Regions from separate parts of the Kitasatospora sp. NPDC085895 genome, predicted to be linked through region 4. Evidence: riboswitches for the same ligand, from Rfam matches in the RefSeq annotation. Region 4 holds a riboswitch; each other region holds the start of a gene.
What was found. A riboswitch is a leader RNA that binds a small molecule or an ion and turns the genes downstream of it on or off. The one in region 4 is predicted to bind cyclic di-AMP.

Region 1: another riboswitch for cyclic di-AMP. It lies ahead of AB0442_RS38430 (hypothetical protein); the one in region 4 lies ahead of AB0442_RS25370 (transglycosylase family protein).
Region 2: another riboswitch for cyclic di-AMP. It lies ahead of AB0442_RS10810 (NlpC/P60 family protein); the one in region 4 lies ahead of AB0442_RS25370 (transglycosylase family protein).
Region 3: another riboswitch for cyclic di-AMP. It lies ahead of AB0442_RS25630 (peptidoglycan DD-metalloendopeptidase family protein); the one in region 4 lies ahead of AB0442_RS25370 (transglycosylase family protein).

Annotation. Positions count from the first base shown of each region.
Region 1 is NZ_JBFBJY010000118.1:1,316-6,988, reverse strand. Features, by position in the region: partial or broken gene AB0442_RS38445 (GNAT family N-acetyltransferase) at 1-84, opposite strand, end outside; gene AB0442_RS38440 (hypothetical protein) at 1,285-1,569, opposite strand; gene AB0442_RS38435 (hypothetical protein) at 1,920-2,099, opposite strand; gene AB0442_RS38430 (hypothetical protein) at 2,683-4,083, opposite strand; cyclic di-AMP (ydaO/yuaA leader) riboswitch at 4,087-4,260, opposite strand; partial or broken gene AB0442_RS38425 (hypothetical protein) at 4,368-4,850, opposite strand; partial or broken gene AB0442_RS38420 (transposase) at 5,104-5,382, opposite strand.
Region 2 is NZ_JBFBJY010000012.1:124,597-130,269, reverse strand. Features, by position in the region: gene AB0442_RS10815 (C40 family peptidase) at 1-994, opposite strand, end outside; gene AB0442_RS10810 (NlpC/P60 family protein) at 1,232-2,299, opposite strand; cyclic di-AMP (ydaO/yuaA leader) riboswitch at 2,310-2,498, opposite strand; gene AB0442_RS10805 (NlpC/P60 family protein) at 2,858-3,886, opposite strand; gene AB0442_RS10800 (NYN domain-containing protein) at 4,078-5,439, opposite strand; gene AB0442_RS10795 (hypothetical protein) at 5,668-5,673, opposite strand, start outside.
Region 3 is NZ_JBFBJY010000046.1:19,665-25,337, forward strand. Features, by position in the region: tRNA gene AB0442_RS25620 (tRNA-Pro) at 193-266, opposite strand; tRNA gene AB0442_RS25625 (tRNA-Gly) at 431-504, shown strand; gene AB0442_RS25630 (peptidoglycan DD-metalloendopeptidase family protein) at 1,243-2,274, opposite strand; cyclic di-AMP (ydaO/yuaA leader) riboswitch at 2,280-2,442, opposite strand; gene AB0442_RS25635 (DUF6348 family protein) at 2,792-3,625, shown strand; gene AB0442_RS25640 (hypothetical protein) at 3,844-4,038, opposite strand; gene AB0442_RS25645 (PP2C family protein-serine/threonine phosphatase) at 4,475-5,605, opposite strand.
Region 4 is NZ_JBFBJY010000045.1:25,474-31,146, forward strand. Features, by position in the region: gene eno (phosphopyruvate hydratase) at 1-924, opposite strand, end outside; gene AB0442_RS25370 (transglycosylase family protein) at 1,129-1,959, opposite strand; cyclic di-AMP (ydaO/yuaA leader) riboswitch at 1,964-2,129, opposite strand; gene AB0442_RS25375 (cytochrome P450) at 2,342-3,631, opposite strand; gene AB0442_RS25380 (SDR family NAD(P)-dependent oxidoreductase) at 3,903-4,331, shown strand; gene AB0442_RS25385 (MazG family protein) at 4,289-5,281, opposite strand; gene AB0442_RS25390 (SurA N-terminal domain-containing protein) at 5,347-5,673, opposite strand, start outside.

The DNA.
Region 1 (5,673 bases), on a different contig from region 4:
CCAGGTGTCCACCGCGAAGTCCAGCGTCATGCCATGGCGCTTGTCCAGGCCCAGCGCGCCACTGCTATTGGCGGTGTCTACGCCTGAGGCTGCCCCCGCCCTTCCCGGCCTGTTTGGAGGCCGTTATCCGGTCTGTCTGGCGACCGGACCGGGCACCGAGGTCAGCACCACAGCGCTGGCAGGCCAGTGTGTCGGTGACGGATCGTAAGGTCGGGCGATGACCACCACCGACCCACCCACCAACTGGCCCGCACCAGGCGCCCTGCCTGACCCGTCGGTGCTGTTCGCGGGACCAACTGGGCGTCGCTGGAGACCGCGACCGGTACTGTCAGGAAGCTGCCCCGAGTACTGATCCGGCTGCTCGAGCCGGGCCCGGAAGACCCTCGACGCCCTCGAACCGGTACGGCACCAGAACACCATCTACGAGGCCACTCCCGCGACCGCCCTGTTCGTCGCGGCGCTCCTCGCCCGCCGCGCGACACAGCACGGCGCGGAGGGCGACGGCGTGCTGCTTCTGGCATGGCTCGCCTACGACTCCGACGACGCGTGCGTCGCAGCCGGCAACCGCTACTTCGACCGGAACCACCTGGACGGCTACCCGGCCATGGCCGCGCTGCGTGCTCTGCACCCGATGCTCTACCGGGCCGTCTCACCGTCCCTCGACCACCCCAACGCAGCCGTTTGCGACACCGCACTGGCCGCAGCCCTCGCCATCGCCGAACATCCCCGCCCCAGCCCCACACCGAGACGACCTCGCCCACCGAGCCCGTCGGCTCCTCCTCACCAACGACATCCGGTGGCGCCGCCAGCAGGCCCTCGACGCCTACGCGCCTGGGAACACGACACCACTGCCCTAGCCAGTCCCGGCAACGACGACCGAAACCCTTGCACCAGAGACTGCTTTCTTGACGTGAATCCACCACCCCGCCCTTCTGACAGTCCCGGCAGCGCAGCGGCCACCTGCCCATCACCAGCACGAACTGCAAGTAGTACGCCAGGCGTTCCTCCCCACCACGCTCCGAACCCCCGAGGGCTGGCGGTGCGGGAGAGGGGGTGGTGGCGAACTGGGCGAAGCCGCGCCAGGTGTCCACCGCGTACGGCGCCGACACCTCCTCCACATCCCCGCCAGCCGGGCTGGGCCGCCCGCGTCCGGTGGGCCGGCGGCACTGGCCGCGCCCGCGGGGTCCGCTGCCGTATCGGCCAGCGATGCGTCGGCCCCTGGCGCGTCGTCCTGGGCGGCCGGGAGGGTGCCGGTGAGGGCAGGGGTGCGCGGCTGGTGGGTGTTCACCACAGTTCGGCTTCCTTGTGCGCGTCCCACAGTCCCAGGCCGGTGTAGGGCGGGGGGTAGCGGCCCGGGCCGAGGTCGTCGTCCCAGCCGTCGTCGTCCGTGTCGTCCTCGGGGTCTTCTCCGTCGTGGCCCGGATTGTCCGGGGTGTTCTGGCTGGGATCGCTCCAACGGTCGCCACCACCACTGTCGTCGTTGTCCTCGGGCCAGGGGGCGACGGGGTCGAAGCCGTGGCCGGTGTCGTCGTCGGGGTCGAGGAGACCGTCCGGGCCTTCGTCGTCCACGAGGCCGTCACCGTCCGGGCCGTCAGCGGCAACGGCATCGGCGCCCTCGGCGGTGCGGGGATCGACACCGTTCGGGCTGCTGCCGGTTTCGGGGGGCGTGTCCACGCCCGGGGCGGAGCCGCCGCCTGCGCCTGCTCCTCGCCCGCTCTGCCTGCCCTGCTCTCGCCGGTCTTGGCGGTGCCGCCACGCGTGGGGCAGCCGGTGGCGGTGTCCGGCGTGGACGCCGTGCTGGTGTTGGTACCGGTGGCAACGATGGCGGCGGCTGGTGGGTGGGTGGTTGTCCGGCTGGGACTGGCGTCCGGTGTTGAGTGGGGATGCGGGCGGGCATGGCGTGGGTGAGGACGGCTTGCTCAGTGGGGTGGCGCCTCCGGATTCAGCGCGGCGTTGGAGGTCGTCCAGGGCGTGGGCGAGGTCGGCTTCCCGTGCTCTGGGCTGGGGGAGCGGTGGGTGAGGGTGGTGCGCAGATGGTGCCAGGTGCGGTCGTCGAAGGGCTGGTGGACGTGGTCGCGGTGGATCCAGGGGATCTCCACTAGGCCGTCGGGGTGGTCGGGGAGGCGGATCCAGATCTGGCGCAGGTCGTGGGGGTTGTGGTGGACCTCCCATCGTCCACCGCGTGCCGTGACGGTCGAGGGCTGGCCGCGCCAGGGCCCCAGCAGGTCGGCGTCGTAGGTGCGCTGTTCGAGGCGATCCCGTGGTCGTGGATCGTCAGCCAGCGCACCAGCTGCAGCTCGAGATAGTCCCGGCCGGTGAAGGGGAGGGGGACATGGCCGGCGACGGCGACGAGCGCGTCCCACATCTGCATCGGCGTCAACCGCACCCTCGGCAGCGCCGGGTGGCGCAGGCCCTGGTGGGGTCGGTGGTGCCAGTGGACGAGCCACTCCTCAAGGAGGTTCTGCAGCTGGGGGGACGCTGTAGCAGCCGCCGCGACGGAGCTCGTCCGAGTGCTTCGAGGGACGTCCCACCGGACTTTCCCTTCCTGGAACGACAAGGGCCAAGTGACAGGGGGTGCCCGCATCGCGGGGCAATGCCCAGGTGTGGTGTGGCGGTGTTCGTGCCGGTGGGGGCAGGGGGCGCCGGTGTTGTTTCCGGCGCCCCGGGAGGATCACCTTCGTGTCAGGGGGTGGGTACGGGCATTGTCGTGAATGCGGTGTTCAGGCTCTGCCACATGGGTTTGGTGGCGGGGAGCATGTCTTCGGCGTAGTTCCACCAGAAGTACCCGCCCGCGTAGTAGGGCAGGTCGATGTGCAGGCCGTAGTAGTAGTTGAGGAGTGTTGTGGCCTGGTCCTGGGTGGTGGTGGTGACGGGGTTGGGCAGGCCGATTTCACCGAAGGCGAGTTCGGCGTTCGGATACAGCGTGTGCAGTTGCTGGAAGTAGGCGGTCCAAGTGGCCGCGCTCGGCCGGATGTCGTTGCAGTCGGCTTCGTAGTAGCTGAGTGTGACGTAGTCGAGGCCGTTACGCATGTCTGCGGGCACGTACTGGTTGGTGAAGGCGATCGGGTCGAGCTCGGAGGGGCCGTTGCCGCAGCCGATGTCGTAGTAGAGGGTCAGTGCGGTGCGTTTGCCGGCCGCTTCGACCTGGCTGTAGGCGTCGGTGATCTTGGCGGAGAGGTCGCTGTAGTTGCCGGTCCAGTTGCCGTTGACCTCGTTGCCGATCTCCCAGAGGTCGACCTGGTCGCCGAAGGCGTTCAGGTACTGGGCGACCCGGTCGTGGTAGGCCTGGGCGGAGTAGTCCTTGATGTAGGAGGAGTCGAGGATCTCGCCCATGAGGTAGCTGACCGGCTGGAGTTGGTTGACCGCCTGGGTGTACTGGGAGGGGTTCACATTCTCGTCGAAGACGATGCGGGTGGTCGGCTTGTGGGACAGCCGCTTCGACGAGTCGACGATGGCGGAGAGGTTCGAGACGTCGTCGACGGTGACGCCGTACAACGGGGCGGGCAGCTCCCTCATGCCTGCCGGAGCCTGCGTGGCGGTGGGCGCGGGGAGCGGGGTCGGGGTGCTCGACGTTGGTGCCATGGTGGGTGTCGCGGCCGTGGCCGTCGGGCTTGGTGTTGCCGAGGCGGTCGGGGAGGCCGCCGTGGCGCTCGGGGCCGGTGCGGGGATGGATCCGTTGCCGACGGTCAGTGTGCGCGCGGGCAGGTTGTGCCGGCTGCCTGCAAGGTCGCGCCAGTAGCCGAACTCGGAATAGGTGCCGGCCGGCAGGGCCAGCGCGCCGGTGGTGATCGACACACCCTCCGGGCAGATCCGGACGGAGCGGGCCGCGCCGGGGAAATCGGTGCGCTTGCCCGCGAGGTCGCGTACCGAAACACCCAGGGTGTCGGCGGTGAAGCAGTGCGAGGAATGTACGGCGAGGGTTGCGGTGGCGGCGGTGTCGGCCGCCACGGCGGTCGGGCCGAGCTGGTCCTGAACGACTTTAGGGCCATTGCTAGCGGCCTGTGCGTGGCCGACAAGAGGGATGGCCAGCAGGCCGGCAGCGGCCAGCGCGCCGATCCGGACAGGAGTGGCGGTAAAACGCATGGGCGGGTCCCTCTGCGACGCCTGCGAGGTGAGCTGTCGGGTTCGGGCCGCATGAGGTGGCCCGGCCGCCTGTGGAACGGCTTCACCCCTAGCCAGGGCCGACCGTGCGCGCGCGTGCGGGGGCCGAGGCGTCCTACCTGGTTCCCCCGCTCCCGTCCGTACCGGTGCTCGATCGACCGCCGACGGGTAGACGGGACTCGGCGTCCCGGCAGCGGGTCCGTCTTTCGGCGGACGACGTGAAGCAGGCTAGCAGGAGACATCGTGTACGAGTCAACGCCCCGCGTCGGCTCGGTCAGCCACCCGCGCGCTGTCAGGCGCTTCGCCTTCGACCGCAACGCCTCGATCTTCGCGGGCACCGGGCCCAGGCCGAAGCAGCCGGCCATTTCCTGGCAGGTCAGCGGGCCTTGACCGAGCCGGCCCCGGTCCGCGAGAGTCTGCACGATACGCTGGTAGTCCGCCGACAGTGCCGACCGGGCCAGACCCGCACGCCACATCGGCACCACCGACTTCGGCTTCGCCGCCTGCGAAGATGCAGGCAGCGCGGGCGGTTCACCGCGATCCGACGGCTTCTCGGCGACGTCCGGGCCGGCGATGTCTCCTTCGCCCGGGGACAGCACCTTGCCGACGCGTGAACGGGCAATCACCCACTCGTTCTACTCCCGCTCGGCCGCGACCAGCTCGGCCTGGTCCGCCTCCTCCCGCAGCTCGTCCACACGACGGCGAGCGGTCAGCTCACGCTGTTCCAGCAACCCCACGACCGACGGCATCCCCCGAGCTCCAGCAGAGCGACGACACGACACGTCACCACTCCCCGAGACCGCCGACCCCATGCCTGAACAGTGGAAACGCACTCCTCAAGCCTGGGCTACCGCAGTCCCGCCGAGTACGAGACCGTCCTCGCGGCCTGACCACCACAGCGATGGTGTCCGTCAAAGCGGAGCAAGCTCAGTTTGACGTTGTGACCTGCCTGCTTCTCCGCCTCGATGAACGGGTGCACCGTCACCGGGTCTCCTTCGCGAAGAAAGCCGTGGCCCGCTTGAGGATGTCCACGTCCTCGCGCAGGCGGCGGTTCTCCTGCCGCAATCGGGCCAGTTCCTCGCGCTCGTCGCTGGTCAGGCCGTCCCGCTCGCCGGCGTTGACCTCGGCCTGGCGCACCCAGTCGCGCACCGCGGTCTCGGTCAGGTCGAAGTCCTTCGCGACCTGACCCACCGACCGGTCGCCGCGCTGGCACAGGTCGACGATCTCGGCCTTGAACTCCGACGTGAACGAGCGCCTGGGCCTCGGCTTCTTCTTCCCCATGCTCTCCATGATGGACATCATCCTTCCGAGGCCGAAGCCCCTGATCAGGAGTGTCCGTCAAAGCGGATCAAGCCCAAACGCAGTCTGGTCCCCTGTCGCCGTCCTCGCGTCGGCCCGTGCCTGCCCGGGCGATGCCTGCGCGTCCAGCGACAACTCGCGCCGCCACGTTCGTCATCCTCAGCACGGCTCAAAACGTACCAAACGCGCTATATCGTTCGGCCGTTCTTGGGCGAAGCGGTCGGCCTCAGTGTGTCGAGTCAACGGAACCCGCCGGGACCTGCGAGGGCCGTA
Region 2 (5,673 bases), on a different contig from region 4:
GGTACGGGGCATGCACGACCACGCCGCCGCCGGCGTACATGCCGACGTGGTGCATGTCCTTGTAGAAGATCACCAGGTCTCCCGGTCGCGCCTCGGACAGGCTGACTCGCCTCCCCGCGTGTGCCTGCGCCTGCGAGGTGCGCGGCAGGGTGACTCCGGCCTGCCGCCAGCTCCAGTACATCAGACCGGAGCAGTCGAACGTGGAAGGGCCGGTGGATCCGTAGACGTAGGGCGAGCCGATCCGGCTGATCGCGGCGGCCAGGGCGGCGGCGGCGCGCTCGGAGGAGGGCGGCCGGTCGCCGAGGTCGATCCGGTCGGTGCCGTGCGCTGCGCTGCGGGCCGCGTCGGCGGCGTCGTCCGCGGCCAGCCGGGCGCGTTCGTCGGTGGTGAGGCCGCCGAGCAGCCGCTGGGCGTCGCCGAGCCGGCGCCGGACCTCGTCCTTGTGGTCGGCGAGCGAGCGGCGGACCTCTTCCAGCTCGGCGAGCTTGGCGGTGGCCTCGGCGCGGCGCTGGTCGAGCCGGCGCTGCCGGTCGAGCACCTGGTGCAGGGTGTCGCTCTGCCGGCTGGCGGCCTGGTCGAGGGCGCGGGCGCGGGTGAGGTAGCCGGCCGGGTCGGACTCCAGCATGAGGCGGACGGAGGGGTCGAGCCCGCCGTCGCGGTACTGGGCGGCGGCGACGGTGGCGAGGTCGGTGTAGAGCCCGTTCAGCTCTTCCTGGCCGGTGGCGATCTGGTCCTGCAGCTGGCCGGCCTCGGTCTGCAGGCGCTTCTGGTCCTCCCCCGCGGCGTTCGCGCGCTCGCTGGCCTGCTCGGCCTCCTCGTAGAGCCGGTCGACCTTCGCCCGGACGTCGGCCGTCCGCCGCCCGGGGTCGGCGGGGGCGCCGTGGGCCGCGGTGCCGACGGTGGCGCCGACGGCCGTGGTCGCCGCGGCCGTGAGCACCAGGGCCCGGGCGAGGGTGTGGCCGCCCGGCAGTTGGGGGCGTCGGTGCGCGGACATGCGGCGGCGGCTCCGTTCCTGCGGACGGACGGCCGCCGCCGCCCGGGTCGGGCGGGCGTCCTCGCGGACATCCGGGGGCAGACGTTAGCGAGTCCGGCCGGGCTAGTCCAAACCCTGCCAGCACCGAATATTTGACCTTCAATCGGACATTCTGCCGACGGGGCCGCCGGTGCGGCAACGGCCGCGGGCCCGGCCCCACAGGGGGGCCGGGCCCGCGGGGAGCCGCCGGACGGGCCGTCAGACCCGGACGATCGCCGAGATCGGCATGGCCGTCGCCGAGACGTAGCGGACGACCGCACCGGTGTGCGGCGCGTGGATGACCTGCCCGCCGCCCACGTACATGCCGACGTGGTGCTGGTCGCTGTAGTAGATCACCAGGTCGCCGGGCTTGGCGTTGGCGATGTTGGTGCCGATGTTGGTGCCCGCGCCGGCCTGGGACTGCGAGGTGCGCGGGATCGAGACGCCGGCCTTGCCGTACGCCCACTGCATCAGACCGGAGCAGTCGAAGGTGCTCGGGCCGGTCGCACCGTACACGTACGGGGCGCCCAGCGCGGACTTTACGGCCGCGATCGCCTTGGCGGTGTACGAGCCCGAGGGCACGTCCGCACTGCCGAGGTCGGGACGGGCGGTGTCCCGCGAGGCGCGGTCCGCGGTGGACTTGGCCGCGGAGGCCGCCTTCGCCTCGGCCGCGGCGAGGTCGTCCTTCTCCTTCTGGGTGAGGGTGTTCAGCAGGGCGCTGGCCTTGGCCAGCTTGTCCTGGAACTCCTCCTTCTTGGCCTTCAGCGCGCGGGTGCTGGTGTCCAGCTCGGCGAGCTTGTGCTCGGCCTCGGCCTTCTGGCCGTCCAGCTTGGCCTGCTCGGCCTTGAAGGACTTGAGGGTGTCGGCCTGGGTGGCGCTCATCCGGCTGACCGCGCCGGCCTGGCCCAGGAACTCGCCCGGGTTGCTGGAGAGCATCAGCTGGACGGTCGGCGAGATGCCGCCGTCGCGGTACTGCTGGGCCGCGACCTCGGCGAGGCGGCCCTGGACGCCACTGACCTCCGCCTGCTGGCGCGCGACCTGGTCCTGCAGCTGGGTGACCTGCTTCTGCAGGTCCTGCTGCTTCTGCTCGGCCGCGAGGTAGGCCTCGTTGGAGGCCTCGGCCTGCTCGTTGAGCTGGTCGACCTGGGCCGCGACCTGCTCCTTGGTGGGGGTCGGGTCCGCGTGCGCGCCGGTCTGCGAGGAGAGGGCCACCGCAGTGGCGGCTGCCGCAGTCAGGATCGAGGCGCGGGTACGGCCGACGGGCTTGGGACGACGATGGGACGCCACGAAGGCGGACTCCTTCTTCCTCACACCGCCTACCGGGTGAGCTGACGGGTTCGGGCCGGAAGCATTGCCCTACGACGCCTCACGCCCGCACCCGCCCGTCCGCGGTCCGACCGCGGCCCGGCCGGCGCGGCCGACCTGACGCCGATTCACCCCGGGGGAAACGTGGTTCCCCGGCTCCGTTCGACAGCACCCCCGCAGGGGCTCCCCGTGGACGGTCGGGACCGTCCTGCTGCGTCGCGGACTCGGCGGCGACCACCGCCGTCGCCCGGGTTGGGCGAACCACTGTGCGGTGATCCGTGGGGATGACCCTAGTAACCGATCCGTGATCCGTTCAAATCCTTGTCAGAAAAACGACGGGGAAATGTTGTCGCGAAAATGTGATTGCGACCGCCGGTGACCGGCGATCCACGCTCGGCTGACGCGATGTCACCCGTCGGCGGACAAAACGCGACGCCCGGGCGTGTCGGAGATCACACGGTGATCACGACGCGCCCGGGCGTGTCATGCGGCATCAGAAACGCCGCAGGTGAGGCTTATGTCCGAATTGCTACCGGAGGGTCAGACGCGGCGGATCGTCTTGATCGGCAGGGTGTCGGCGTCCATCACCTTCACCACGTCGCCGGTGTGCGGCGCGTGCACGACGAGGCCGTTGCCGATGTACATGCCGACGTGGTGGGCGTCCGAGTAGTAGATGACGAGGTCACCCGGCTGGGCGTCGGCCAAGGAGGGTACCCGGGCGCCGACGCTCGCCTGCGACTGCGAGGTGCGCGGCAGCGACACGCCGGCCTTGGCGTACGCCCAGACCATCAGACCGGAGCAGTCGAAGGAGTTCGGGCCGGTGGCGCCCCAGACGTACGGGGTGCCGCGCTTGCCCATCGCCGCGGCGACCGCGGTGGCCGCGTAGCCGGAGGCCGGCGGCAGGCTGCCCAGGTCGTAGCGGCTGTCGCCGCGCGAGGCGCGGTCGGTGCCGAGGACCGCGGCGCGCTCGGCGGCGGTCAGCGTGCTCAGCAGGCTCTGGGCCTCGGAGAGCTTCTTCTGGACCTCCGACTTGGCGTCGTTCAGGACCTGGGTGGAGCGGTCCAGCTCGGACAGGATGGCGGCGGCCTCCTGCTTCTGCTGGTCCAGCCGGCGCTGCTGGTCCCGCAGGCCCTTCAGCGTCGAGGCCTGGGTGTCGGTGGCCTGCTCGTTGCTGGACGCCTTCGCGAGGTAGTTGTCCGGGTTCGAGGAGAGCATCAGCGCGACCGTCGGGTCGACGCCGCCGGTGCGGTACTCGTCGGCCGCGACCGCGGACAGGCCCGACGCCACCTGGGAGAGCTGCTCCTGGCTGCGGGCGATCTGGTCCTGCAGCTGGTCGGCCTGCTTGCGGAGCTGGTCGGCCCGCTCCTTGGCGCCGTTGTACTTCTCGGCCGCCTGCTCCTGCTCCTCGAGCAGCTTGTCGACCTGGACCTTCACCTCGTCCTTGCTCGGCTTCGCCGGCGCGGCGTGCGCGGCGGCCTGGGCCGACAGGGCGACCGCGGTCGCGGCGGCAGCGGTGAGCACGGTGACCCGTGCGCGGCTCGGCTGCTTGGGACGGCGGTGGGAGGCCAAGGGACTAGCTCCTTCTTCCTGCTGGACTCACCCGATCGGGTGGACGTCCGGAAAATAGGTTTGACGCCAGACCCTAGTGAAGATCCGCCTCCTGCGCCACTCCCGTGCCGGGCGAACTTGGCGCGGAACGCTGGATTTCACCACCCCGACACAACCCCGCCACCCGGCCCTCCACCTGGGCCGACGGCCCGTCAGGGCCGGGCGAGCCGGTTGAGCAGCAGGATCGACGCGACCGGGCGTGCACCGGCCTTCCGTACGCCGTCCGCGACCTCCCGATCCGTGGAGACCACCACGACCGGCCGGCCCTGCGGCTCGGCCCGCACCAGGCGGCGGATCAGCTCGTCCGCGGTCTCCCCGGTGCGGCTGAAGCGCACCCGGACCCCGCGCGGCGGCGCCATGATCACCGGGACGTCGAGGTCCTGTCCGTCGAAGACGCAGGTGACCTCGGCCTGGGTGCGCTGCGCGAGCATCGCCAGACCGCCCAGCAGCCGCATCCGCTGCTGCTCCAGCGGCAGCGTCGGGTACCCGGTCTTGGTCACGTTGTAGCCGTCGACGACCAGGTGCACCTGAGGGATCGCCAGCAACTGGTCGAGCAGTGCGGGGTCGTCCTCCGCCAGACCGCGGCGCGCCACGTCGTGCGGGTTGGCCGAGCCCGGCTCGACCGCCTCCACCAGGTCGGCCGGGCGCAGCTGCGCCACCGGCAGCGCCAGCTCGCGCTGCAGGCCCTGCGCCGACTGCAGCACCGTGTCGAGCAGCAGCCGCAGCCGCATGTCCTCCACGCTGCGGCCCTCGCGCGCCGACCGCCGGCCGGCCTCGGCGGCCGTCTCCAGCTCGGTGATCCGGTGCCGCAGCCGCCGGGCCTCGCCGTCCGCCGCACTGCGCTCGGCGGCCGCGGCGGCCCGCGCCGCCTCCAGCTCGGTCGCCAGCTTGCGGGCCTCGGCCTGCGCCCGCCGGGTGTCGCTCTCCAGGCTCCGGACGCGCTTGCGCAGCGACTCCGCCTCCCGGCGGACGCCCTCCGACTCGGCTCGGTGCCGGTCCAGGTCCGCGCGGGCGGCGGCGCGCACCTCCGTCAGTTCGGCCTGCAGCTTCTCCACCACCCGGGCGGCCTCGGCGGCGGCGCCCTCGGCGTCCGCCCGCTCGACCTCGTCGCCAGCCTCGACCACCAGCCGGCTCCAGCCGGCCGGGCGCAGCAGGTAGGCGGCGGCGGCCACGTCCATCGGGTCGGCGGCGGCCGGCACCGCGCCGGACTCCAGCGCCTTCACCAGGTCGGGCTGGCCGAGCCGCAGCCGATCGGCTATCCGGACGCGGAAGACCGGCTCCGCGTCCAGCGCCGCGGCCAGCGCGGTCGCCGCGTACTTGGCGCGCCGGGCCGGGGTGAACTTGGCGTACGGGCGCAGTCCCGCGGGCAGTTCGCCGGGCGGGATGGCGCCGAGCGCGTCGGCGGCGATGCCCACGACCCGGCGGCGGACCCCTTCGGGCAACGGCCGGTCCAACTGCTCGGACGGTGCGTCCCCGGCCGCGGGCTCCTGCCCGGCCCCGGCGGCGTCCGGCAGCTCCGCGTCCGCGGCGGGCTGCTGCCCCTGCGGCTCGGCCGGCCCGCTCGCTGCGTCCACCACGTCCTCGGCTCCGATTCTGGTCCCCGGGCCCGCGCGGCCGGTGGCCGCTGCCCTCGAAATGCACCGCTCTGTGCAATTGTCCCGTCTACCGTGCCCCGCCGGGCACCGTGCCACACACCCCGGCGGCGCCAGGGGCTCCACCGGGGTGTGTCGGAAGCGCGAGGCTCAGGC
Region 3 (5,673 bases), on a different contig from region 4:
CGGTCGGGCGAGACGGGCGATGGGCGATTGGGGCTGCATCTCCCGTACGGGGGTGGACGGTGAGCGTGACTCCTCGCCCTCGGGCGGCTGCCGCCTGTGTGCATGCCACAGGTACCACCGCCATCGGCCCATCCTACCGGTACCACGAAAGCAACAGGGCCCCGCCCGCCTGACGAGACCCTGCCGAAAGCGTCGGGGTGACCGGATTCGAACCGACGGCCTTCCGCTCCCAAAGCGGACGCGCTACCAAACTGCGCCACACCCCGTAGTGCCGAAAGAGAGAGTACACGCCGGTCCGGGCCCCCTCGCCGTAATATCAGCAGGCACAGGAGCGAAAGCGGTGTGCATTCGGCCGACCCGACCAGGTAGGCTGACCCCCGTCCCCGAGGCCCGCACCGGCTGAGGGGCGACGTGCCGTCAACGCACGTACGCGGGCGTAGCTCAATGGTAGAGCCCCAGTCTTCCAAACTGGCCACGCGGGTTCGATTCCCGTCGCCCGCTCCAACACGAAGGCCCCAGCTCAGCGACATGATCGCGGAGCTGGGGCCTTCGTCGTCCGTGGCACTCCCGGAGCACCGCGCCGCGGGCTCGGGTCCATGGCTCGAAGGCGACGCGACTGCCGCACCGTACGGACTGCTCCCCCGGCGCGCAGCTCATTCGGCGCCACGGGCGGTGACCGCACGAAGAGGGCCCGACCTCCCGTTCGGCGAACGTGCACGGATCCTTGGGAGAGGTCTCGGCGCACGAGGTGCGCAAGGTGGTGCAACGGTTGCCGCACTCCGCGGCAACCTGCCGACGGGCACATGCCAGAGAGCGGTCGTACGCACAGCCGCGAAGACGCTCTTCGCACCGGGTCCGCGGAACCGGACGTCGCGAGGACGACCCGGGTGGCGTTCGTGGCGCCGGTCTCCGGGGTCGTCGTCGATGGGGTTTGGCCGGTCAGCCCAGGTGGTGGCGGGTGACGGCGGTGGCGACGGCGAGCAGGACGGCGGCGCGCTTCGCCCCGGTCGGCCGTTCGGGAACGTTCTGCCGGTCGGGGGCGTGTTGCCCGCCGTACCGGGGAGCCGCGCCGGCGCGGCGCGGGAGCGGTGAAGTGCCCGTGCGGCACGGGAGGTTGGGAACGGCCGAGGCCCGGCCCGGGATCACAGGATCCCCGGGCCGGGCCTTCGGATGCCGCGCGGTGTGCCTCGGCGGCGCTGCCTCGGCAGGGTTCGCGTCAGCGGAGCGCGTCAGCGGTGTGCGTCAGACGCGGACACCGTGGGCGGCGAGGTACGCCACCGGGTCGATGTCGGAGCCGTACGACGGGGTGGTGCGGACCTCGAAGTGCAGGTGCGGGCCGGTGACGTTGCCGGTCGCGCCGGAGAGGCCGATGATCTGGCCGGCGGTGACGGTCTGGCCGACCGAGACCTTCAGGGCCGAGAAGTGGGCGTACTGCGAGTACTTGCCGTCGGCGTGCTTGATGACGACGTTGTTGCCGTAGGCGCCGCCCCAGCCGGCCTCGACGACGGTGCCGGCGGCGATCGCGTGGATCGAGGTGCCGGTGCTGACGGCGAAGTCGACACCGGTGTGGTAGCCGCTGGACCAGTTGGAGCCGGCCTTGTGGTACGGGGTGCCCAGGGAGGCGGCGACCGGCGCGACGTAGCCGGAGGCAGCGGCGGCGGGCTTGGCGGCCTCGGTCTTCGGCGCGGCCGGCTTGGCGGCCTCGGTCTTCGGCGCGGCCGGCTTGGCGGCCTCGGTCTTCGGCGCGGCCGGCTTGGCGGCCTCGGTCTTCGGCGCGGCGGGCTTGGCGGCCTCGGTCTGGGGGGCGGCCGGCTTCGGCGCGGCCTGGACCGGGGTGCGCTTCTCGGAACGCGAGGCGGCGGCGTCGGACTTCTTCGTCTCGGCCTGCGGGGCGGCGGCCTGAACGGCGTGGCCGCCGACGGTCAGCTTCTGGCCCGGGAAGATCAGGTTCGGGTTGCCGCCGATGACCTGCCGGTTGTCCTGGTAGAGCTTCTTCCAGCCGCCGTCGACGTGCTGCGCGTTGGCGATCTTGGACAGGGTGTCGCCACGGACGACCTTGTAGCTGGCGTCGGCGGCCTGAGCGGCGTCGGCGGCCGGAGCGGCGGCGGGGGCCTCGGCGTGCGCGGCGGCCGGAGCGGCGGCGGCCGGAGCGGCGGCCGGGACGGCGCCGTGGGCGCTCGCGGCGGAGGCGGCGGTGACGGGGATGGCGATGGCGGCGGCGGCCACACCGGTGGCGACGGCGACGCGGGACAGACGGGTGCCCAGAACGGACATGGGGGTGTTCCTCTCCGACGCCTGCGAGGTGAGCTGTCGGGTTCGGGCGGGGAGTTCGCCCGGTCGCGGAAATGACGCGACTTCACCCCAAGCCGTCCCGGATCACCGGGTGCGGCACTTACCTTGGGTCCCCCGCTCCTGCCGTGCACGGAAGGGTGCGTGACCCCGGACGGCGGCAGGACTCGGCGTTCCGCCCGGTGGCCCGCCCGGCCGGTGTGGCCGGGCAGGCTCCGAGGAAAACCGATGGGCCCCTCCGGAGGCAAGCTCCCCGTCCCCAACGGCCCCCCGGGGCCCTCGCGGGGGTCACTCTCCGCCCGCCGTCGGTGGGCGGAGCGCAGTCGCCGCAGTGACCGTACGTGTCCGGACCATCAGCAGTCAGGCAAATCGGACACCCCGCGTGGCTGCCCGCTCGCGGCCCGGCACGGATCATGGCCCGCCCGGTGACGCTGGTCACCCGGGGGGCCGATAGCCTCGCTCCCGAACGGTGTTCGACCCCTTTTCGAGCGAGGAGCCCCGGGTGCGCGCGCAGTCCAGGCTGGATGTGATCCAGCGCAGCGTCGTCCGGGAGATGGCCCGGTTCGGTCAGCGGTTCACGGTCGAGGGCAGTGTGGTCCGCGGGCCCGGGACGACGGCCGTGGCGGTGCGGGAGCACCCGGGCGAGGGCGGCGGCGCGGGGCACGTCGACCTCGGTTTCGCCTTCGACGTGGGGCGGGCGGACGGCCCGGTGGTGTGGGACTGCACGGCGGGCCTCGGCCGGACGGAGGAGGAGCGGCTGGAGAGCGCGGTGCGGATGTGGGCGACCACCACCGCGGCCGCGGTGGTCGAGCTGCAGGAGGGCCGCGGGGCGCACGGCGACCACGTCCGCGCGGCGCGGTTGCCGGGCTGGCGGGCCGTGCAGGGGCCGGCCGCCGTCTTCGGCTTCGACAGCGAACGGCTGTCGGAGTGGCTCGCCGGCCACCGGTTGTTGCCGGAGCTCGCCGGGGTGCTGGCCCCGGAGCTGGCTCCGGACGGTGCGGAGCCGGCCGTGACAGGTGTGAAGCTGTTCCTGGGCGGCCGGGCGGGCGAGGACGTCGCCGAGGTCCGGGTCAACGGCGCGGTGTCCGAGTCCGCCTCGGCGGCGCTGCGCGCGCTCGGCTGGCCGCGCGGCGAACGGCTGTGCTGGGCACGGCTGTTCGTGCTGATGGTGCCGGAGGGCCGGCCCGTCGGGGAGGCCCCCGCGGCAGTCCGCTCCGCCCCCGTGGACGCCGGCGGCGCCCGGCCCGCCGGGGCCGTGGGGAACACCGGGATCGCCGCGCCCGCCGCGCGGCCGGGGGTGCTGGCCCGCTGGCGGCGGGCCCGGGCCGGGCGGTAGGTCCGGACGGCCGGACGGCTCACGACGGCGGTCGGCCCGGGTCTGGCGACACCCCCGGGGCGGACGGGCACGACCGGCTCGGACGCCACGGCCGGACCGGAGTCGGAACCCGGCCCGCGAGGGCGGAGTCCGTCCCGCGAAGGGGACTTCGGCCCATCGGAACGGACCACCGGAGCGGAGTTCGCCCGCCGGGGGCGGAGTCCGGCCCGCGGGAGGGGTCAGCTCGCGACGGAGGAGATGGTCTTCGCCAGCTGGTTGAGGAAGTCCTGGATCGGCCGGGCGGCCGTGGACTGGCTCACCATGAAGCCGAAGAGTGCCGCGATGATGGCGTGGCTGGTCTTCAGCTGCTTGTTGCGGATGAAGATGACGACGATGACGCCGAACAGGAACAGCGCGGAGACGGAGAAGGCCACCCGGACTCACTTCCTCAATCTGTGGCGGGGGTTCGTGCTGGAACCCCGTGTCGGAACCGGACCGCGGCCTGCGCCGACCGTCCCTGGCACGAGTCGACCGATCCCGCCGCCGTGGAGGCGTCCGCGGCGCCGGTGACGCCTGCTGTCTGCCGCACCTCTCGCCCCCCGTCCCCCGAGCATCGACCAGCCCACCCGGACTCAGTGTGGTCGTTCGTGCTGCCTGCGTAAAGGACTAGCCGGGAGCCCGGAGCGAAGATCCTGCCATGTGAGACGAATTTCCGCCGACCGAGACGATAGCCGATGTCTCCTGACGAACCGTCGGCGGGGGCGGGGTGGAACGCGCCGGAACGGCCGATCGACAGGCCCGGGGCCCGCGGTCCGCAGGTGAAGAGGTTGTCAGGATTGGCCGAAGATCACTCCCGGGGGTTGACAGGCGCTACTGCCGCCCCACCAGCAGCACGGCGCGGTCGTCGTTGACGTCCTTGGCGACGGTCTCGATGAGGCGGCCCGCGGCGCCGCGGAAGCCGTTGACGACGAGTCGGTCGGCCTCGCCCATCAGCCGGTCCATGCCCTCGGCGAGGTCGCGGCCGGGGATCTCGACCATGCCGTCGGTGCACAGCATCAGCACGTCCCCGCTGTCGAGCCGGCCGCGCAGGCCCTCGAACTTGGCGCCGTCGTAGATGCCGAGCAGCGGGCCCTCCTCGGACTCCTTGGCCTCCCAGGCGCCGGTGCCGCCGTGCCGCTGCATGCCGGGCAGGTGGCCGGCGGAGAGCAGTTCGTACTGGCCGGTGTCGAGGTCGAGCACCAGGTGGACGGCGGTGGCGAAGCCCTCCTCCCACTCCTGGCGCAGCAGGTAGCCGTTGGCGGCGGGCAGGAAGTCGTGCGCGGGCAGCGAGCCGAGCAGTCCGCCGAAGGCGCCGGAGAGCAGCAGGGCGCGGCTGCCGGCGTCCATGCCCTTGCCGGAGACGTCGGCGAGGACGACCTCCAGGGTGCGGCCGCCGGGGCCGGTGCGGGCGGCGACCACGAAGTCGCCGGAGAAGGACTGGCCGCCGGCGGGGCGCAGCGCCATGTCCGCGGACCAACCCTCGGGCAGCCGGGGCAGCTGGCTCTGCACCCGGAGCCGTTCGCGGAGGTCGAAGAGCATGGTGCCGCCGCCCCGCCAGGGCACGCCGACCCGGCTGCGGAACTGGGCGAGCAGCAGGCCGGCGACGCCGACCGCGCCGACGACCAGGGCGGCGCCGGGGGTGACGCCGTAGACGTAGGCGTCGGGGTTGTCGCTGGCGACGCGTTCGCCGGTGTGGATGAGAGATTCGGTGGAGAGGCCGACCGCGGCGGCGGCGTAGAGCAGGACGAGGGTGCCGGGGCGCAGCAGCAGGGAGCCGGCGAGGACGGGGAGCACCAGGGAGGTGGGCGGCACCCAGGCCGGGATCCAGAGGTTGAGGACGACGAGCAGCGGGACGGCGGCGAGGAAGAGCGCGAAGGCGAGCCAGTCGGGGGCGGCGCCGCGGAAGTAGTCGACGCCGGTTCGGCGCACGGTGCGTCGGGCCCGGCGGAGCCTCGTGCGCAACCGGGCCGTCACGGGCTCCCTGGCCGCGCTCGCGGTGGGGCCCGTCGCAGTCGTCCGGGGCGGGGTGC
Region 4 (5,673 bases):
GACCAGCTGGACCTTGTCGCCCAGCTTGTCGGTCATGGCCTTCCAGCCGTCCCAGTCCGACTCGTCCAGCGGGTCCTCGATGGAGACCAGCGGGTACGCGGCGACCAGCTCGGCGTAGTAGTCGATGAGCTCGGCGGAGGAGATCGCCTTGCCCTCGAAGGTGTAGGCGCCGTCGTTGTGGAACTCGGAGGAGGCGACGTCCAGGGCGAGCGCGACGTCCTTGCCCGGGGTGTAGCCGGCCTTCTTGATGGCCTCGACGATCAGGTCGAGCGCCTCGCGGTTGGAGTCCAGGTTCGGCGCGAAGCCGCCCTCGTCGCCGAGGCCGGTGGACAGGCCGCGCTCCTTCAGCACGCCCTTGAGGGTGTGGTAGACCTCGACGCCCCAGCGGACGGCCTCGGAGAAGGACTCCGCGCCGATCGGGGCGATCATGAACTCCTGGATGTCGACGTTGGAGTCCGCGTGCGAGCCGCCGTTGAGGATGTTCATCATCGGGACGGGCAGCACGTGGGCGTTGGGGCCGCCCAGGTAGCGGAACAGCGGCAGGTCGCTGGCCTCGGAGGCGGCGTGCGCCACGGCGAGGGAGACGCCGAGGATCGCGTTGGCGCCGAGCGAGGACTTGTCGGGGGTGGCGTCCAGGTCGAGCATGGCCTGGTCGATCAGGCGCTGCTCGGTGGCGTCGTAGCCGACCAGCTCCGGGCCGATCTGCTCGATGACGGCGAGGACGGCCTTCTCCACGCCCTTGCCGAAGTAGCGGTTCTTGTCGCCGTCGCGAAGCTCCAGGGCCTCGAAGGCACCGGTGGAGGCACCGGACGGGACAGCGGCACGACCGGTGCTGCCGTCGTCGAGGCCGACCTCGACCTCGACCGTGGGGTTACCGCGGGAGTCGAGGATTTCGCGGGCTACGACGACATCAATGGACGGCACGAGGCATCTCCTAGCGGAAGCGGATGAGGGTCGTTACGACCAGAGCCTAACCGCACGGGCCCACCGGGCCGTGCCGCGCATGGCCCTGTCTCACCGTGTGGCCGGTCTACTCGCCGGTAGTTCACCTGAAGGACCACGAAACCGGCCGTCCGCCCGCGGGTGCCGCCCCGCGGGCGGACGGACCGTTCGTACCGTGCCGGACCGTCAGGCCAGGCGCAGCTGCTGGCCGGGCAGGATCAGGTCCGGATCGGCGCCGACGGCCTCGCGGTTGTTCGCGTACAGCTGCTCCCAGCCGCCGGACAGCCCGTGCGCGGCGGCGATGCCGGACAGCGTGTCGCCCTCCTGCACGGTGTACTGCTCGCGGCCGAGGGAGGGCACCGGAACGGCCTGCAGGGTGCGGGCGCCCTCGTCGGCGCCGCCGTCGGCCGGGTCGGCCGGGTCGGCCGGGTCGGCCGGCCCGGTGGGCGCCGGCGGCAGGTGGCGCTCGTAGACCTCCTGGTGTGCCGTCCAGTACCACTGGTCGTCCTTCTGGTACCAGTACACGCCGGAGTCGGCGTCGAAACCGCCCCGGCCGGGGAACTGCGGCGACGGCGACGACGGGGCCGCCGGGGCCTGCGCCCGTCCGGTGCCGCTGCGCGTCCCGCCGCTCCCGGCGGACGCGCGGGTCAGGCCGGCGCGTTTGGAACACACCGGCCACGCGCCGGGCCCCTGGGAGGCCAGCACCTTCTCGGCGACGGCGATCTGTTCGCTCTTGCTCGCCTGGTGGGCGAGCGGGGCGTACCGGGCGCCGCCGAACCCCTTCCAGGTCCGGGCGGTGAACTGCAGCCCGCCGTAGAAGCCGTTGCCGGTGTTGATCCTCCAGTTGCCGCCGCTCTCGCACTGGGCGACCTTGTCCCAGATCGAGACGGGGGCGGCATGGGCTCCGCCCGCGGTGAGCAGCGGCAGGGCGAGGCCGACACCCGTGACACCCGCGACGGCGACCGCCTTCTCGGCGGACGTCCTGCGGCGGTGGCGGCCAGGTCCGGTGAAGAGCATGGGTTGTCCCTCTCCGAACGCCTGCGAGGTGAGCTGTCGGGTTCGGACCGGGAGGCTGGCCCGGCCGCGGCCGCAGGAGGGGCCCTGCTGACGCGGCTTCACCCCTAGCCGTGGGGACGGCGACGAACGTGGTTCCCCCGCCCCTGTCCTGGGTCTCGGTCGTGAGGCCCGGGCACGGCGGACAGGATTCGGCGTTGCCGTGCCGGGGTCCGCGGCTGCGGACTGTTCGGGAGAGTAAGCAGATCGAACGACCGATCACAAGCTCATATCGCGGGTATCACGAAGCAATTACGGAGACCTGATTATCGCCCACGAACGATGCAGGTGTTTCCTGATTGACGAGTGTTCAGTTCCGACCGGATCCGACCGGTGCGACACACCGTCAGACCGGGTCGCGCCGCCCGGACGGCCCCACCGGGGTGAAGGCGACCGGCAGCTCGCGCAGGCCCCGCATGATGAGGCCGCCGCGCCAGCGCAGGTCCGCCGGGTCGGCGTCCAGGGCGAGGTCCGGCAGCCGGGTCAGCAGCGTCGCCAGGGCGGCCCGGCCCTCCAGGCGGGCCAGCGGGGCGCCGATGCAGTAGTGGATGCCGTGGCCGAAGCCCAGGTGCGGATTGTCGGCGCGGGCGAGGTCCAGGGTGTTCTCGTCGGAGAACCGGGCCGGGTCGCGGTCGGCCGCCGCCAGCACCACCAGCACCGGGTCGCCGACCGGGATCTCCACCCCGCCGATCGTCAGCGGCCGGGTCGCGAACCGCCAGGTGGCCAGCTCCACCGGCCCGTCGTAGCGCAGCAGCTCCTCGATCCCGGTCTCCAGCAGGCCGCTCTCGCCGCGTGCCACCGACTCCTGCAGCAGCGCCCGCTGCCCGGGGTTGCGCAGCAGGGCGTGCAGGCCGTTGCCGATCAGGTTGACGGTGGTCTCGAAGCCGGCGAACAGCAGGATGAAGGCCATCGCCGCGGCCTCGTTCTCGGTCAGGTGCTCGCCGTGGTCACTGGCCCGGATCAGGCCGGAGATCAGGTCGTCGCCGAGGTCGGCCCGCTTGCGGTGGATCAGCTCCGCCAGGTACGTGCGGATCCGCTTCACGGCCCGGCCGACGCCGCCGCGCTGCCCGCCGGGCTGGCCCGGCTTCGTGTGTCGCAGCATCATGCCGGCCCAGTCCCGGAAGTCGTCCTGGTCCTCCGGCGGCACGCCGAGCAGGTCGCAGATCGCGTAGATCGGCAGCGGGAAGGCGAACTCGTGGATCAGGTCGGCCGTGCCGCGCCCGGCGAAGGAGTCGATCAGCCGGTCGGTGAGCTGCTGCACCCGCGGCTCGAACTCCGCCACCCGGCGCGGCGTGAACGCCTTGGAGACCAGCCGGCGCAGCCGGGTGTGGTCCGGCGGGTCGATGTTCAGCAGGTGGGTCATCAGGTCGGCCTGCCGCTCGCCCGGGATGCCGACCCGGCCGGAGCGGTGCGCCTGCTCGCTGTGGTGCACCGGGTTCTTGGAGAGCCGGGCGTCCGCGAGGGCCTGCCGGGCGTCCGCGTACCGGGTCACCAGCCAGGCGTCCACCCCGCTGGGCAGCGTGGTGCGGTGCACCGGCGCGTGCTCGCGCAGCCAGGCGTACGCGGGGTAGGGGTCGGCGGCGAACTCCCAGGTGAAGAGTTCGGGTCGGTCGTCGGGTCGGGGGGTCTCCGGCATGCCCCGACCGTATCCGCTGCCGGGCGCCCCTCCCGACGGTGCCCGCCCGGCCCGCCCGGTCCGGCCGGCCCGCGCGGGCGCCGTCGGGAGGGGCTGCCCGAGGGCCCGTGCGGGACGGCCGGATCCGATCGGCCCGGACGGGCGTGAGCCTGGTCACCCGGGGGGTAATCCCTGTTGCGGAGGGTCGCGAGGTGCCTACGATCCTCCGATAACCGTGAGGGCGGACGTGCGGAGCCGCCCGCGGGGTGTCGTGCTCAGAGAGGAGCAGGCCGTGCGAGTAGCCGGGGCAGTGGTCGTCATCGCCGTACTGAGCGGGGGCGAGGGGGCCGACCTGGCCCGCCGCTTCGCCGCCGCGGGCGCCGCGGGCATGCTCGTCGCCGATCTGCGCCCGGGTGTCGCGGAGGACCTCGCCACCGAGCTCGACCGCCCCGGCTGCCCGGTCGTCGGCGTCAGCGGCGACGTCCACCAGCCCAGCGACGTCGCCGCCCTGGTCGACACCGCGAGCAAGCACCTCGGCCGGATCGACCTCTTCGCCGTCGCCGGCCCGCACGGCGAGCGGATCGTCTCCTTCGCCGACCTGGACGACAACCTCGCCCCGCTGGCCGAGCTGCTCGCCCTGGTCGGCGAGGCGATCAGCGAGGTCGTCCCGCCGCAGCGTCAGTCCGACAGCCCCTCGGCCGTCCGCACCGCCGTCCGGTAGCGCCGCGCGGCACCGCGCAGCGCCGCGTCGACGTCCACGCCGGCGTCGTAGGCGCGCTGCGCCACGGCCAGCAGCAGCTCGCCGGCGCTCTCCGCGGTCAGCTCCCGCGGCAGCTCGTACGGGGCGTCCGGCACGGCGGTGAAGCCGGCCCGGCGCACCCGGGACACCAGCTTGGCCGCGTACGCCAGCGCGGGCAGGCCCGACGGGACGCCGTCCAGCACCGACTCCCGCTGCTTCTCGGCGGCCTTCAGCTGCTCCCAGTTGGCCTCGACCTGGGCGGAGCCGGTGGCCTCCACGTCGCCGAAGACGTGCGGGTGGCGGTACATGAGCTTCTCGACGATGTCGCCGGCCACGTCGTCGACGGAGAACGGGTCCTCCGGGTGCTCCTCGGCGATCCGCGCGTGGAAGAAGACCTGCAGCAGGACGTCGCCGAGCTCCTCGCGCAGCGTCTCCCGGTCGCCCTCCTCGATCGCCTCGACGAGCTCGTACGCCTCCTCGACCAGGTACTTCACCAGCGACTCGTGGGTCTGCTCGGCGTCCCAGGGGCAGCCGCCGGGCGAGCGCAGCCGGTCCATCACCGAGGCGAGGTCGAGCAGCCGCGCGCCCGGCAGGTCGTAGGAGCCGGGCAGCAGCTCGATCTCGGGGACGCCGCCCGCCTCCTCCACCGCGAGCCGGGCCAGGGCGTCGGTGAGACCCGGGTCGCCGTCCGGGCTGCCCAGCCAGACCACCGGGGCGGCCTCGGCCAGCATCCGGGCGAGCGCCGGAGCGGACGTCCGCTCGACGGTCTCCACCTCGACGCCGGCCTGCCGCAGCGCGGGCAGCTGCGGGTGCTCCGGGTCGGCGGCCAGCACCCGGCCGGCCGACCGCAGGGCCTCCCAGGCGGGCCAGGACAGCAGGCCGGGGGCGACCCGGTGGGTGGTGGTCAGCAGGATCAGCTTCGGAGTCTCCACACCCCGAACCTACCGTCCCCCGGCGGCGTCCCGACGCGTCCCGCCGGGCGCCGCGGGCGGACCGGTCAGGCGGACGGCGCGCGCTGCGGCAGCCAGTCGGTGGTGCTGTCGACCAGGGCGATCTGCTGCGGGTCCCAGCGGCCGTAGCGGGGGTTGACCTCGACCCGGAGCTCCCGGCCGGCGTCGGCGAGGGCCTTGCGGACCACGGCGTCGCCCTGCTCGGTCCGGGCGTCCTGGCCGGCCGCCGAGGCGATCTTCTTGATGCCGATCTGCTGCCGGTAGAAGCCGGGGACGTCGGCGGGGGCGACGCCCTGGCGGAGCAGCAGCTGGCGCTGCAGGGCCGCGTCGCCGCCGAGCAGCTGGGCGTCGGCCTGCCGGGCCTGCGCGATCTC